DNA from 4 places in the Ruegeria sp. O11 genome. Region 4 is predicted to be linked to each of the others. Evidence: riboswitches for the same ligand, from Rfam matches in the RefSeq annotation. Region 4 holds a riboswitch; each other region holds the start of a gene.

Region 1 (3,380 bases), on a different contig from region 4:
GCGTCCGGCTGTGGATCGCAGGCCCATCTGACGCGGTTATCGAGCGGATCGAAGTCGCCATCGCTGCGCGGTGGTTCGATTATACAGAACTCAAATCGATTGCCGTCACTGGCGACGTCCTGACGGAGTTTCAGGCTGATGCCGTCATGCTCGTCCACCGGTTTAGTTGCTACTTTATGGCGAACGCTGCGGGCGAGGTATCGTACTGTCAGTTCAGTCCCCAGACGATAGGGCGTCGTTGACCAGAAATGCGCCTCAAATGGCGACTGCATGTAGTTCGAGGCAAAATCGCTCGCAGTCTTAAGATGTCGCCTGCCTTTTTGTGTGGCAAATGCGCGAAACAGGGCCACCAACCCTCGAGCGATCAGCTTCAATGACCAGCTGCGACGCTTATTTGCCGCGTGCTGGAGGGCTTGCAGCGTGGCGATCAGGCTGCTTAGCCGTTCATAGTCGTCGGAAAGGTAGCTGGGGAAAGTGTCCTGATCGACAAGAACAAAGTCAAACTCATCGCTGATTTGCGAGATGTTGAGTTGTGAAAGTGCCTCGACGTCGATCAGTTTGGTGCCCGGCACATCAAATAGTTTGACCGCCATTCCATGGGCATCGGTTTTACGATCGTCCAGATGCGCACCGTTGGAAAAGCGAACTGCTGCAGAATAACTTGCTGCTTTTTCGAAAAGGCCATGGCGCAACCTTTCCGGCAGATCGTCCCGGATTGTGAAAGTGGCTTTGACACATCCATGGCTGCGCCCATGTTGCGCTCTTAACCTTCGACCTTTCCACTTCGCGATCACTTCAAAATTCTGATCGATGATATCGTCAACCACGTCTTCAGGTGAAGTGTTTGGCAAAGAATGTGTCAACGAACCCCCTTTTCCCGAGCAAGCCCAGGCAATAATTAACCTCTACAAATATATCCGACAGCCAGCCCCTTCTAAATGCCCGCAGATTAACCCTTTTTGGGTTTTCTTTCAAACGAAGTGACTTATGGCAGCCTTTTTGCCTCATTCCTTTTGATCTCAAACAGCCGTTTTCGCGTCAGAATGAAGTATACCGGTCAATAGTTGGTAGGGTGGGATCCATCGATTTACGACTTCAAAACGGACACGGTTGGCGCCGTATTCGCTGGCGTTGCGTTGGCTTACCTTCGAAGACTTAAGCTGACAGAAAGTTATTGACGCATTTCTTGATCTCGGGCACTCAGGCAGCAGATGGTTCCCAACGATACGTCAGAGGGATGAAAAGGGAATACGGTGAGGAATGCCAAGCGGCGCCAATTCCGTAACTGCCCCCGCAACTGTAAGCGGTGAGCTATGCCAAATAGCCACTGACCCCAAGGGTCGGGAAGGTTGGCCAAGCGCGGACCCGCAAGTCAGGAGACCTGCCATCAATTGTTCAACCAACCCGGGGCGGGGCGTCCTGGAAGGAGGTATTGATGGCACGTTTCACACGTGTGCACACGACTGGCAGCTTCCGTCTGCGCTTGGAAACAAGCGGAGTGAGAAATGCGAAAATCGCTGATCAATACATTGTCGACAACGTGAACCGCCGACGCGGGGTGCCCAAAGCGGTGTTCAGAATATTCAATGTGTTACGATATAACATTGCAAAAACCTTAATTGCGCAATAAACGGTGGCGAGATGACGAACAATGTTGATCATATCCTTCTTGTCTGCGCGAGCTGCAGAAGTGGCGAAAGTGCAAACAAAGTACCCCAGGCGTTGAAGCATAGATTGCCGAGGGAATTTGTGATCCGCTCTGTGAATTGTATGGCGGGTTGTGAAAGGCCAACCACCATCGGCTTTCAGTCCTTTGGCAAAGCACAATATCTATTTGGTGACATTTCTACAGATGAAGATTTGGACGCGATCGTTGAATTTGCCCATCAGTATCTGCGCAGTGGCGATGGTTGGACAAATGCCACTGATCGGCCACGGGCATTGTTCACAAAAACTCTCTCACGCCTGCCGCGTATTGAGCTTGAGGAAGCGCTATGACCAAGCAAAGCTTTCTGATTGCCGAAAATCTGGAATATTACGCGCTTAACGGAGATATCTTGTTGCAAGGCGTTTCGTTCGCCTTGGACGAAGGCGCTATTCTTGCAATCGCTGGTCCGAACGGGGCAGGTAAAACAACGCTTTTGAATCTACTCTGTGGTGCCGAGGCACTGGCATTGGGGGATGTGCGTATGAATGGACAAAGCCTCAAGCACCTATCCGCAAATGAACGCGCCCGCATGATAGCCGTTGTCAGCCAGCAGGAATTTCCTGACGGGCGTCTGTCACTGCGTGATTATGTGGCATTGGGTCAGATTCCCATTCGCGCAGATCGCTCGGCCGAAGATCATGCGTGCGAACTGAACCGGATACTTGACCTCACCGATCTGGCTCCATTGGCAGAAAAGCGGATGGCTCAGCTTTCTGGGGGCGAGCGTCAGCGTGCGCATATTGCGCGCGCCTTGGCACAAAACCCCTCATTGCTGTTTCTCGATGAACCCACAAATCATCTGGACCCTGACGCAAAGGGGCGGATGCTATCGCTGGTCGCTGATCTTGGGGTCACAGTGGTAATGATCGTGCACGATCTGGTCATGATCCCTGAATTCGCTACACATGTTGCTTTGATGAAATCCACGCGCCTGACCGGATTTGGCACGGTCGCCGAAGTTCTGACGCCCGAACGGGTCCGTGAAACCTTTGGCGTGGATTATCTGTGCTTTCACCATGAGGGTCGCGTGATACCGGCTCTTGATATCCGAAGAACCACTGTTTCTACATAAACTCAGGAGAATATTGATGAAACACATCTGGTCCGTGGCTTTGGTCACTGCCATTGCAAGCAGCGCTGCAGCGCAGGAAGTCACCGTGGACAATTGCGGCGAACCCCTTGTGTTTGAGACGTTGCCGGAACGGTTGGTCGTGCATGACATGAACATGACGGATATGGCTTTTGCTTTGGGGCTACAGGACAAGATCGTCGGCCTCACCGGGATCACCGGCTGGTACAAGACCAGCCCGGAATTCGATACCTTGCGGGGTGACATTCCGGAGCTCGCGCCGAAATACCCCACTGTTGAGAATCTCGTCGCAGCGGACCCAGATTTGTTTTTCGCGGGCTGGTATTATGGAATGAAACCGGGTGGGGATGTGACACCAGACACATTGGAACCCTTCGGGATCAAAACCATGATCCTGACCGAAAGCTGTGTGCATTTGGACAAGGATCGCCCCGAGTCCAGCATGGACCTGCTGTTTGACGATGTTCTGCGTCTTGGCAAGGTTATGCAGGTCGAGGACAAGGCCGAGGCGCTAGTGAGCGAATGGAAAGACGAATTGGCCGCGATCGAGGCGCAAACGACCGAGTTGCCGAAACCTCGAGT
Region 2 (3,380 bases), on a different contig from region 4:
GTCATGCTCGTGATCGTGATGACCATCATGATGGCTGGGACGCGCTTCCATGTCGTCCTCGGCGGCAGCTTCAAGGCCCAAGACAACGCGCACGTCCACGACACCTTCGGCGACTTCGACGACGGGTAGGGGGCGAGGGGCTTCGGCCGCGATGACCTCTTTGGCTTTGGCGACACCTTCGGGACCGGCCAGATCCGGCTTGGTCAGCAGGATGATGTCGGCGCAAGAGATCTGATCTTCAAACACCTCCGATAGTGGCGTCTCGTGGTCGATCGACTCATCGGCAAGGCGCTGGGCGTCTACCGCTTCGACATTGGGTGCGAACCGACCAGCAGCGACAGCTTCGGCATCGGCCAAAGCGATCACGCCGTCGACTGTGATTTTCGAGCGAATGTCTGGCCAGTCGAACGCTTTGAGCAGCGGCTTAGGCAGGGCCAGGCCCGAAGTTTCGATCAGAATGTGATCGGGGCGCGGCTCCAAGGCCATAAGCGCTTCGATCGTGGGAATGAAATCGTCGGCCACAGTGCAGCAGATGCAGCCATTGGCCAGTTCCATGATATTTTCTGCTGGGCAATCCGGGATTGCGCAGGATTTCAGGATATCGCCATCGACACCCACATCGCCGAACTCATTGACTACAACAGCCAAGCGCTTGCCTTGCGGGTTCTGCATCAAATGCTTGACCAGCGTCGTTTTGCCCGAGCCCAGAAAGCCGGTGATCACGGTGACGGGCAGTTTTTCGAGATTGCTCATTTCAGCGCTCCAATCGGGGGAATACGGGCCGCGCAATTCTTGCGGAAGTGTTCGGGGCGTTCACGCCATTTGACCAGCCCGTCCTCGGTCTGAAGGTACTTGGTGGCACCTTCAATGATGGTTTCGACGTGATCGGTTTCGCTCAGATGCTCATAGACGAATGTCCATCGATCAGGTCCACCACGCAGCACGATAGAACAGCCCTCATCGCAGTTTGAAAGGCATTCTACTGCTTTCAAGGTGATGCCCTCGGGCAGGGTGGCCTGTTCAAGCGCTTTGTGCAGCAATGTGCCGGGGCGTTGGGCGTCGTCTTCGACGGGTAGGCCGCGACGACAGGTGGTGCAGACCAGCAGTTCGACCGGTGTGGTGTCGGTCATGTCTCTCATCCCCCCAAATCCTCTTCGTGGGGGACGGGGTTTCATGCGGGCCGATCAAAGCCCCACACCGGAACACCCCGTCCGGTTTCATCTTCGGGCGTTGGCAGGTCTCCCGGCTTGCGGATGTCAGAGCGGTGCTCTGTCGGATGTCCCGCCTTCCCGGCATTCGCCAGTGGCTTGGGCACCCTCTCCGGTCACGGTCGCGGGGGCGGCTGCGTTTGACGGAAAATCCGCTGACGCATTCCCTTTTCATCTGCTGCTGCAGACACCAACACTTGGCTCTTGGGACAGCATCACCCCCCTTGTCAAGCGAGTCTCGCTCAACTGTGCGTACAGGGGCAAAAAAGCGACCTCTGAGGGTCGCTGGACGGCATGACTTAGGTCAACGGGCGTGTTGGCATGTGCATGGAAAGACGAACAGGGAGAGCGTCATATGAAAGTAGGCTTCATCGGGCTGGGAAACGTGGGCGGAAAATTGTCGGGCTCGCTGCTGCGCAATGGGATTGACCTGACCGTTCATGACCTCAACCCTGATCTTGTGTCTGGTTTTGTCGCGCAGGGTGCGAAGGCAGCTGAAAGCCCCGCTCAATTGATGCGGGATTGTGACGCCGTGATTACCTGTCTGCCATCTCCTGCCGCCTCGGACGCGGTAATGCAGGAGATGCTGTCCGAAGTGACATCCGGTAAGATCTGGATGGAAATGTCCACCACCGACGAAGCGGAAGTAAAACGATTGGGTGCTTCGGTGATCGAACGTGGGGGGGCTGCAGTCGATTGCCCGGTATCGGGCGGATGTCATCGGGCGGCTACGGGCAATATTTCGATCTTCGCAGGTTGCGATCGGGAAACATTTGAGCGCATTCTGCCGTTCCTGACGACGATGGGGCGCCGCGTTTTGCACACAGGCGATTTGGGATCGGCCTCAGTGTTGAAGGTGCTGACAAACTATTTGGCAACCGCAAATCTGATCACTTGCGCCGAGGCTTTGGTGACCGCAAAGGCCGCAGGGATGGATCTTGGCACGACCTATGAGGCAATCAAAATTTCATCGGGCACATCATTTGTACACGAAACGGAAAGCCAGGTGATCCTGAATGGGTCGCGCGATATCTCATTCACCATGGATCTGGTCAAAAAAGACATCGGTCTGTTTCAGGAGGTCGCCGACCGCGCCGGGGTGCCGCTGGAGATAAACCCGGTGATGATGGAAATCTTCGACGACGGAATCGCACGTTACGGTGACCGGGAACTTTCCCCCAACATTATCAAACGCCTTGAGGACGCCACGGGGCTGGATATCCGTGCTCCGGGGTTCCCCGCGGAAATGCAGGATGATGAGCCGGAAGAGCCGGGTTACGAAGTGGTTCCTCAGAATCGGTAAAACATAATGTGCTGATGTTCATGAAGAGTTTCGTTTGATGATGCCACGGCTATCTGCGGTTCGGAGGTGGCAATTCGGATTGTCGCAGGAAAGCTCTGATGAAGTCGTCGGTTAACTCAATTTTAGCAAACGCTGAGTGCATATTGAGTTCCATCAATTTCATCAGATCCTCCTGGGGCGCTGAGCGCGGTAGCCAGTTATTCCTGGGACTTGCTGCGTTGGACAAATTCCGGAGGCTATTCTAAACAGATCAACAATAGTCCGATAATGGCACAGGCAAGAGTTTAACTTATGGGAAACGAGACCTTTCTCATCGTGACGACGATGAAGAACGAAGGGCCATTTATGATCGATTGGGTGGCTTACAACCGCGCAATCGGGTTCAATGATATCCTGATCTACACCAACGACTGTTCTGATGGCACAGATGTCATCGGTGATCGGATGCAGGCCTTAGGCTGGGCGCATCATGAGCGCAACAAGATCGGACCACGCGCTGCGCCCCAGAACCGGGCTTTTACCCGATCTCGCAGTCATCCGAGCTATCAGTCCGCAAATTGGATCATGAGCCTGGATGTGGATGAATACATCAATATCCGTTTGCCTGAAGGCAATGTTCAGTCACTGGTAGAGGCAAGCGGTGAAGCTGATGCAATATCGATCTGTTGGCGTATGTTCGGAAATGCCGGCTTAAATGACTTTGTCGATCGACCTGTCCCTGAGATGTTCTTTCAGGCGGCCACCGAAGACAGCTACCCCCATCACCGGACGAAAGGTTTCAAAACGCTATTCCGAAATAACGGCAAGTTTAGTCGGTTTCGCGCCCACCGTCCTCGGATAAATCCAGAGGATGCCCCAAATCCTGACGC
Region 3 (3,380 bases), on a different contig from region 4:
CCTTGAAGGTATGCGCAACAGGTTTTGTGGGGATATACAAAAAGAACCCGTCTCCATCGGTAACGGTGTGACCTAGTTCAGCACCATCGGGGCCGTAGACGAAAACTTCCTGGTCGCTTGCCATATCGCCATTGGAAAACCCCAGCTCACCCTCGATCGCTTCGCCAGCGGGGAAAACCCCCGCGATGACCTTGTGTGCGAGGGCCGAAATCGGTGTGAGCATCAGCGTGGCAATAACAACCAGTTGTTTCATGTTAAAACCGCCTTTTTGAACAGTTCCGGTTTCACCTTGCGCGCCAACATCACGGCAAACCCCGTAAGCATGGCTTCAATGCCCATAACCGGTATATGGGCGAAAAACACCAGCTTGGCCGCAGGCAGGAACGCCTCACCGGACATCGCCAGTGAAACGGCAACAAACGCGGTTGTGGCTGCGACTGAGAACGCCCCCCCGATACCGCCCCAAATCGCCCCCTGAAAGGGTGAGCCTCGGGCGGTGAGGCGGCCAAAGATCATCCAGGTCAGTACCGCCGGAAGGGCAATATTCAGCGTATTGATCCCAAGCACAGTCAATCCGCCAAATCCAAAGAATACAGCCTGTAACAGCAGCCCTACGAACAAAGCTGGAAAGGCGGCCCAACCGAGCAAAAGCCCGGCCAGGCCGTTCAGGATCAGATGCACAGAAGATGGGCCAATCGGCACATGAATCAGCGAAGCAACGAAGAAACTGGCTGACAGAACACCCGCTGTGGGAATGCGATCCAGATCCAGCGACTTCAGCCCCATTGCAATCCCGCCTGCAGCAGCGATCGCACCGCCGACTACGACAGGGTTCGAAAGAGCACCATCTACAATGTGCATAAGGGCTTACTCCAGATCCCAGGCGCGGATCCAGATTACGGCATCCTGGCTCAGCTCTTTACCTTCATGCTCGGTTTTCGGACCAGAGCCCAGAGCAGCGAAACCCCAGTAACCGGCCTTGGGTACACCAAAACTGAAATAGCCATTCTCGTCCGAAATCGCTACCAGCGCACCACCTGGCAGCGGTGACACTGTCGGTGCAGCGGCGCCCGTGCCTTTCAGGTCAGGGGCGGCGGCGATGTATTCGATCTCAATCTCGACCCGTGCAACTGGTTTGCCCTCGCTCAGCACGCGACCCGTGAAAGTAGAGCCCGCAATGATGTTGTAGGGCTTGTTCAGCGGCAGGATTTCTGTTGCCAGACCTTGCGGCTGATCCCAGTCGGTGGGCAGTTCATTTCGGTTCAGATAGGCCTTGGTGATCTGCTGGATATAAATGTCCTCAGATTCTTCGTAGTAAGGCGCAGGAACGGTCACCACCACATAGTCGCCCGAACGCTTCACCGGGACCGAGCCTTTGAACGCCTTGGCGCTGTTGTCTGGGCCGTCAAATGTGGTTTCTTCCAATGTGTCCAGCAGATCGGTTTTACTGCCGTTGTGGATCACATAGAATTCTTCCGGTTTTTCAAGCGTCATCACATGACCGGCTTCAAACGGGTGCCAGAATATCAGCTTTACCGGCACAGCACCGGGTCGCTCGATAATCGTGTTTTCTGTGTATTCCAGTAGGAAATGAGCGCTCGCAAACGTAGGCATCACTGCAGCAGCTGCGGCTGCCAAAAACAACTTCTTCAAAACTCAGTCCTTCTCAGGTCGCGCCTTCCCCGGCACATATTTGGTTTTGACTTGGGGAGGGCCCGCGTCCGTTCGTCGACCGAGACAAACGGATACAGCGCACACCCCGTCGCCGACAATGAGCACCCTTTCCGAGGGCGCGTGTTCGGCAGGTCTCCTGACTTGCGGGTCAGGGCGCTATGCTGGCCTTCCCGGGATATCCCAGTGGCATTGTCAGCCGCGCTCGCCGCTTACAGTTGCGGGGGCAGTTGCAGATTTGGCGCGAAGAGCGCCGCACTACATTCCCTATTGCTCCCAGAGGAATCCCCCGGAACCGAACATGGCGTGTTCATGCCAGAACATGCAAAGCGCGGTCAACAATCGTTTCCGTCACTAAGCGGGCCATTTGCGAAATTTGAGTACACACATGCGCTCGATCAGTATCGGATTGATCCTGACAGCTTCATCACAGCCGTATTACAGCCATCTTATCTTGCGTCATGTCATGCATGGTGTAGCCGATACCGCCGGTGTTGTACCCTGATTGACGGCGACCCGCGAATGGCATCCAGTCGACCCGAAAAGCAGTATGATCGTTCACCATTACGGCCGTGGCGTCCAAATACCGCACAGCTTGCATTGCTGTATCCAGGGATTTGGTAAAGACCGACGCCTGAAATGCAAAAGGAAGGCCGTTTGCAGCGTCGTATGCAGCACTAAGATCATCATATTCATAAACACAGACAACCGGCCCGAAGATTTCGGAGATGGACACGCTCGCATCAGCGGGTGGGTTTAGAAGGACAGTCGGTGCATAGGTCGTTCGGCCCAGCCGTTTACCCCCTGTCATTACGCGGGCACCTCCCGCAACCGCTTCGTCTACCCATTGTTCTACTCGATCAACTTCACCCGGACGGATCAGTGGCCCACATTCCACTCTGGCGTCACGGGCATCACCCACCTTCAACGCTGAGGCGGCTTCTGCCAACTTTCGAGCGACCGTTTCCGCCATCCCTGATGGAGCAAAAACACGCTGAACCGAGACACAAACTTGACCGGAATGATAAAATCCACCCTTGGTCAACAAGGGGATCATGGCATCAATGTCGGCTGTCTCATCGATGATAACTGGCGCCGCTCCGCCGTGCTCCAACGCGCATCGCGTCCCCGGCGCCAGCTTCGAGCGCAGCATCCACCCGACACGTGCCGATCCGATGAAAGAAAAGATTCCGACGCGCGCGTCCGTGATCATCCGTTCAGCTACATCATTTTGGCAAATCGCCAGATGGCACCACTCCTTTGGCAGGCCAGCCTCATACAGGATGTCGACAAATGCTTCGCATGACAGTGGTGTATCAAGCGCCGGTTTGACGAGGACCGGGCATCCAGTGGCCACAGCCGGGGCCACCTGATGTACGATCAAGTTCAACGGATGGTTAAACGCGCTTGCGGCAACCACAACGCCGATGGGTTCACGCTGTGTAAAGGCAATCCGACCCGATCCTGCTGCTGTCAGATCCATCGGTATTTCCCGGCCCGCCATCTGCCCGATTTCATGGATACACAGTTCGACACCATCAATAGCACGTGCCACTTCGATGCGCGCGTCAATCAAGGGTTTGCCACCTTCGCTGGCGATCAGCATCGCAAGGTCTTCCGCGCGGCCGGACATGATCCGGGCTGCATTCTTCAGAACCTCAATCCGCCTGTAAGCAGGCAACCAAGTGCCCCGATCACGGTGCAGACCG
Region 4 (3,380 bases):
GCACGGTAGCGGACACTGTCGATGATTTCACGGATGTCGTTCACACCAGTCCGGCTGGCGGCGTCCATCTCCATCACATCGACGTGGCGGCCTTCCATGATGGCGACGCAATGCTCGCACTGACCGCAGGGTTCGGTGGTGGGTTTACCTTCGCCATCAGGCCCGATGCAATTCATCCCCTTCGCGATGATCCGGGCTGTGGTTGTTTTACCGGTGCCACGGATGCCGGTCATGATAAAGGCCTGAGCGATCCGGTCCGCCTCGAACGCGTTTTTCAGTGTGCGTACCATCGCGTCCTGACCGACCAGATCGGCAAAGGTTTCAGGACGGTATTTGCGGGCAAGAACCTGGTAGGCGGGGCTTGGCGTATCGGTCATGTCTGCTCTGTCGGATTCGAGTTACGCCGCAGCGTAGAGGCCCCCGCTGCCCGCGTCCACAGCAAGCCGCGAGGATTTTCATTTTGGATTGCTGGCCGACGCGGTTAATATCGTACAGTCTAAGACCAGCCAGAAAGATTTTCTGATCAGCGTTTCGGGGGGAGCGTAGAATGGCTCAGATTGTTATCCATGCACTTCAAGTGGGCGGGGGCACGCTTGCGTTAACTTCAATGCCAGGGCGAGGAGGAGACTATTCCGGTGATCTTGATGCGGTTACCGGATGGAAGCCCGGCCTTATTCTGTCAATGACTACCGAGGTCGAGATGATCCTTGATGGCGCCAGGGATTTTGGGGCCGATGTTCGCAGCCGCGCTTGTCGCTGGGTTCATCTGCCAGTCGAGGATTACGGTATACCTTCCGACGACATTGATATGCGCTGGGTGGATGCCAGCGAGTCCGCTCGCCACGCATTATCGGGTGGAGGCCGAGTACTAATCCACTGCAAAGGCGGATGTGGCCGTTCTGGTATGGCTGTATTACGCTTAATGGTCGAGTGTGGAGAGCACCCGGACGAGGCATTGAATAGATTGCGAGCGTTACGCCCATGTGCAGTTGAAACCGACGCGCAGCTGCGCTGGGCGACTGCGCCTGCCAGTGTCTTGGTAGCCGAATAGCGATCAAGCCGACGGACGGTATTCAGCCTGCGCCCGAGTACTTCCGCCCAGGGTTAACACTTCCAGCATCGCGCAAGGCGGTCGGGACAAGGTGCCTCCAGGGATGGGGTGCGAGTCCGTGCCAAACATCAGGTCTGCATAGCTGTCCAGATGGTCGATCGCGACGTCTGAATCGGCATCACAGAACACTCGGGTTTCTTCGGGACCGGAGCGAAATCGGGCGGTGCACCCACTGGCGCAATGAGTCAAATCGCAGCTTCCTTCGATTCCGAATCCTGCGGTGGTCGTGGGGCCAGCTTTTCCAACCGAAGTGGCCAGTGCCCGTGCCAGTCGTGCCAAAGCGGGGCAGTTTTTCCCGGTCCGTTGGCAAATTGTTGCCGAGAATTTATGCGTGTTGGTCTTCCAGATCATTCATGCGCCCTCCGCGCAGGGCAGGGGCATCAATCAGGAGGGACAGCATGCATGCGGTCTTGCCCTGCCCGGACACCCCGCCCGAGTTTCAGTTTCGATTTGATGGCAGGTCTCCTGACTTGCGGGTCATTGCTTTGCCGACCTTCCCGACCTTCAAGGCCAGTGGCATTTCGACATCGCTCTCCGCTTACAGTTGCGGGGGCAGTCTCGGACTGGGTTCGTTCCGGTTTTATCCGGGCAGAACCGCACCGTGTTCCCTTTTCATCCCGGCCCAGTTGGGCGCGAGAACCATCACGTCATCGCTAGCGGTACAATCGTTCGGGAGTCAAGAAGATTGATGATGGCATGTGACGCACGGTCCAGCCACGTCAACCTTGACTCGGCGCGCCTTGGGTGAACTGATCGGTTCAGTTGATTTCAGAGGGCACCATGTTGGACACACAGCAAGCGGTTGTCACCGAGGACATTCAGTTTCAGTCCGGCCCGGCAATACTGTCGGCACGGCTCTATCACCCTGTCGCAGAACCAGACAAAGTTGTTGTGATCAACGGCGCAACCGGTGTGCCCAGAGATTACTACCAGCATTTCGCAAGTTGGCTTGCAAAAGCGCACGGCATGGCCTGCCTTACCTATGACTACAGGGATTTTGGTCACTCTCTGACAGGCTCACAAAAGCAATCGCGTGTCACCATGGCGGATTGGGCGCTGATCGACATTCCGGCTGCACGGACCGAAATGCGGCGGAGGTTTCCACAGGCCAAGCTTTGGAGTATCGGGCATTCTTTGGGCGGGATGTTTGGTCCGGTCCAACCCGATATCAATCAGATCGACAGGATGATCTGTGTCTGTTCCGGTCTGGTTACGCTGAGGGATCATCCTTGGCCTTACCGTGCTTTGGCGACGTTGTTCTGGTACGGTCATGCGCCCCTGGCGGTACATTCGCTCGGGTATTTGCCTGGAAAGGCTTTGGGTTTTGGAACAGATCTGCCATCCCAAGTTTACTGGCAATGGCGCAAATGGTGCACAGCGCCCCAAAGTTATGTACCCGAAATCGGAGACACCTTGCCGGCAAACCGCTGGGCCGACATGGGCAGGCAAGTTGACATATTCGCCTTTGAGGATGATCAGGTTGTGCCCCCCCCCAGGCGGTTTGGCGGCTTGCCGACCTCTATGGTTCTGGCGCGCGGCGCCATCTGCTTTCGGCAAATGAATTCGGGTTATCCGAAGTCGGCCATATCGGCGCGTTTGCCCGGCGAAACGCTGCCGTCTGGCCCCGGTTGATCGCCTGAAATGCTGGGCACCGGTAACCGGTGCCCAGAAAGGTCACAGTCCCTTGCGGGATTTTTTCTCGTGCATCACGCTGCGCACCATTTTCCCAAACGCTTTGTCGCGTGCGCGTGCCTGTGCCACCGAAGCCGAATTGTGCTGATCTTCGCGACACAGCTTGTGCCATCGGTCCAGCCGTGCGGGATCAAGTGCCCCGGTTTCGATTGCAGCCTGTATCGCACAGCCGGGCTCGGTGTCGTGCTGACAATCAGAGAATCGGCAGTTCAGGCTCAGGTCAGAGATGTCCGAGAATACCTCGTCCACACCCTCTTGCGCGTCCAACAGGCGCAACGCACGCATACCGGGTGTATCGATCAACCAACCTCCGTTGCTCATTCGATGTAACGCACGTGCTGTTGTTGTGTGCCTGCCACGCGCATCATCTTCGCGAATGCCTGCGGTGGCTTGATCCTGTCCAGTCATCCCGTTGGCGAGTGTCGTCTTGCCAACGCCAGACGATCCGACCAGGGCGCTGGTCTGTCCCTTCGGGCACCACGACAGGACCTGTTCGATATCGGACTGATCCAAGGCATTTACGGCCAAAACTGTCAGAAACGGGGCCAGTGACTGGGCCTGTTCGACATAAGCAATT

The links. A riboswitch is a leader RNA that binds a small molecule or an ion and turns the genes downstream of it on or off. The one in region 4 is predicted to bind cobalamin.
Region 1: it holds a riboswitch for cobalamin, as region 4 does, so the genes downstream of both, ACRZ91_RS19740 (DUF1636 family protein) here and ACRZ91_RS12070 (hypothetical protein) in region 4, are expected to answer to the same signal.
Region 2: it holds a riboswitch for cobalamin, as region 4 does, so the genes downstream of both, ACRZ91_RS00315 (DUF1636 family protein) here and ACRZ91_RS12070 (hypothetical protein) in region 4, are expected to answer to the same signal.
Region 3: it holds a riboswitch for cobalamin, as region 4 does, so the genes downstream of both, ACRZ91_RS19015 (DUF4198 domain-containing protein) here and ACRZ91_RS12070 (hypothetical protein) in region 4, are expected to answer to the same signal.

Annotation. Positions count from the first base shown of each region.
Region 1 is NZ_JBQERS010000016.1:27,121-30,500, forward strand. Features, by position in the region: gene ACRZ91_RS19735 (catalase family protein) at 1-863, opposite strand, end outside; cobalamin riboswitch at 1,196-1,403, shown strand; gene ACRZ91_RS19740 (DUF1636 family protein) at 1,642-1,998, shown strand; gene ACRZ91_RS19745 (ABC transporter ATP-binding protein) at 1,995-2,780, shown strand; gene ACRZ91_RS19750 (ABC transporter substrate-binding protein) at 2,797-3,380, shown strand, end outside.
Region 2 is NZ_JBQERS010000001.1:65,770-69,149, forward strand. Features, by position in the region: gene cobW (cobalamin biosynthesis protein CobW) at 1-753, opposite strand, end outside; gene ACRZ91_RS00315 (DUF1636 family protein) at 750-1,130, opposite strand; cobalamin riboswitch at 1,216-1,418, opposite strand; gene ACRZ91_RS00320 (NAD(P)-dependent oxidoreductase) at 1,564-2,511, shown strand; gene ACRZ91_RS00325 (glycosyltransferase family 2 protein) at 2,803-3,380, shown strand, end outside.
Region 3 is NZ_JBQERS010000014.1:91,980-95,359, reverse strand. Features, by position in the region: gene ACRZ91_RS19025 (cobalt ABC transporter permease) at 1-253, opposite strand, end outside; gene cbiM (cobalt transporter CbiM) at 250-861, opposite strand; gene ACRZ91_RS19015 (DUF4198 domain-containing protein) at 868-1,653, opposite strand; cobalamin riboswitch at 1,784-1,986, opposite strand; gene ACRZ91_RS19010 (aldehyde dehydrogenase family protein) at 2,099-3,380, opposite strand, start outside.
Region 4 is NZ_JBQERS010000005.1:102,063-105,442, reverse strand. Features, by position in the region: gene ACRZ91_RS12080 (DNA polymerase III subunit gamma/tau) at 1-377, opposite strand, end outside; gene ACRZ91_RS12075 (protein-tyrosine phosphatase family protein) at 548-1,051, shown strand; gene ACRZ91_RS12070 (hypothetical protein) at 1,055-1,462, opposite strand; cobalamin riboswitch at 1,550-1,770, opposite strand; gene ACRZ91_RS12065 (alpha/beta hydrolase family protein) at 1,892-2,743, shown strand; gene rsgA (ribosome small subunit-dependent GTPase A) at 2,786-3,380, opposite strand, start outside.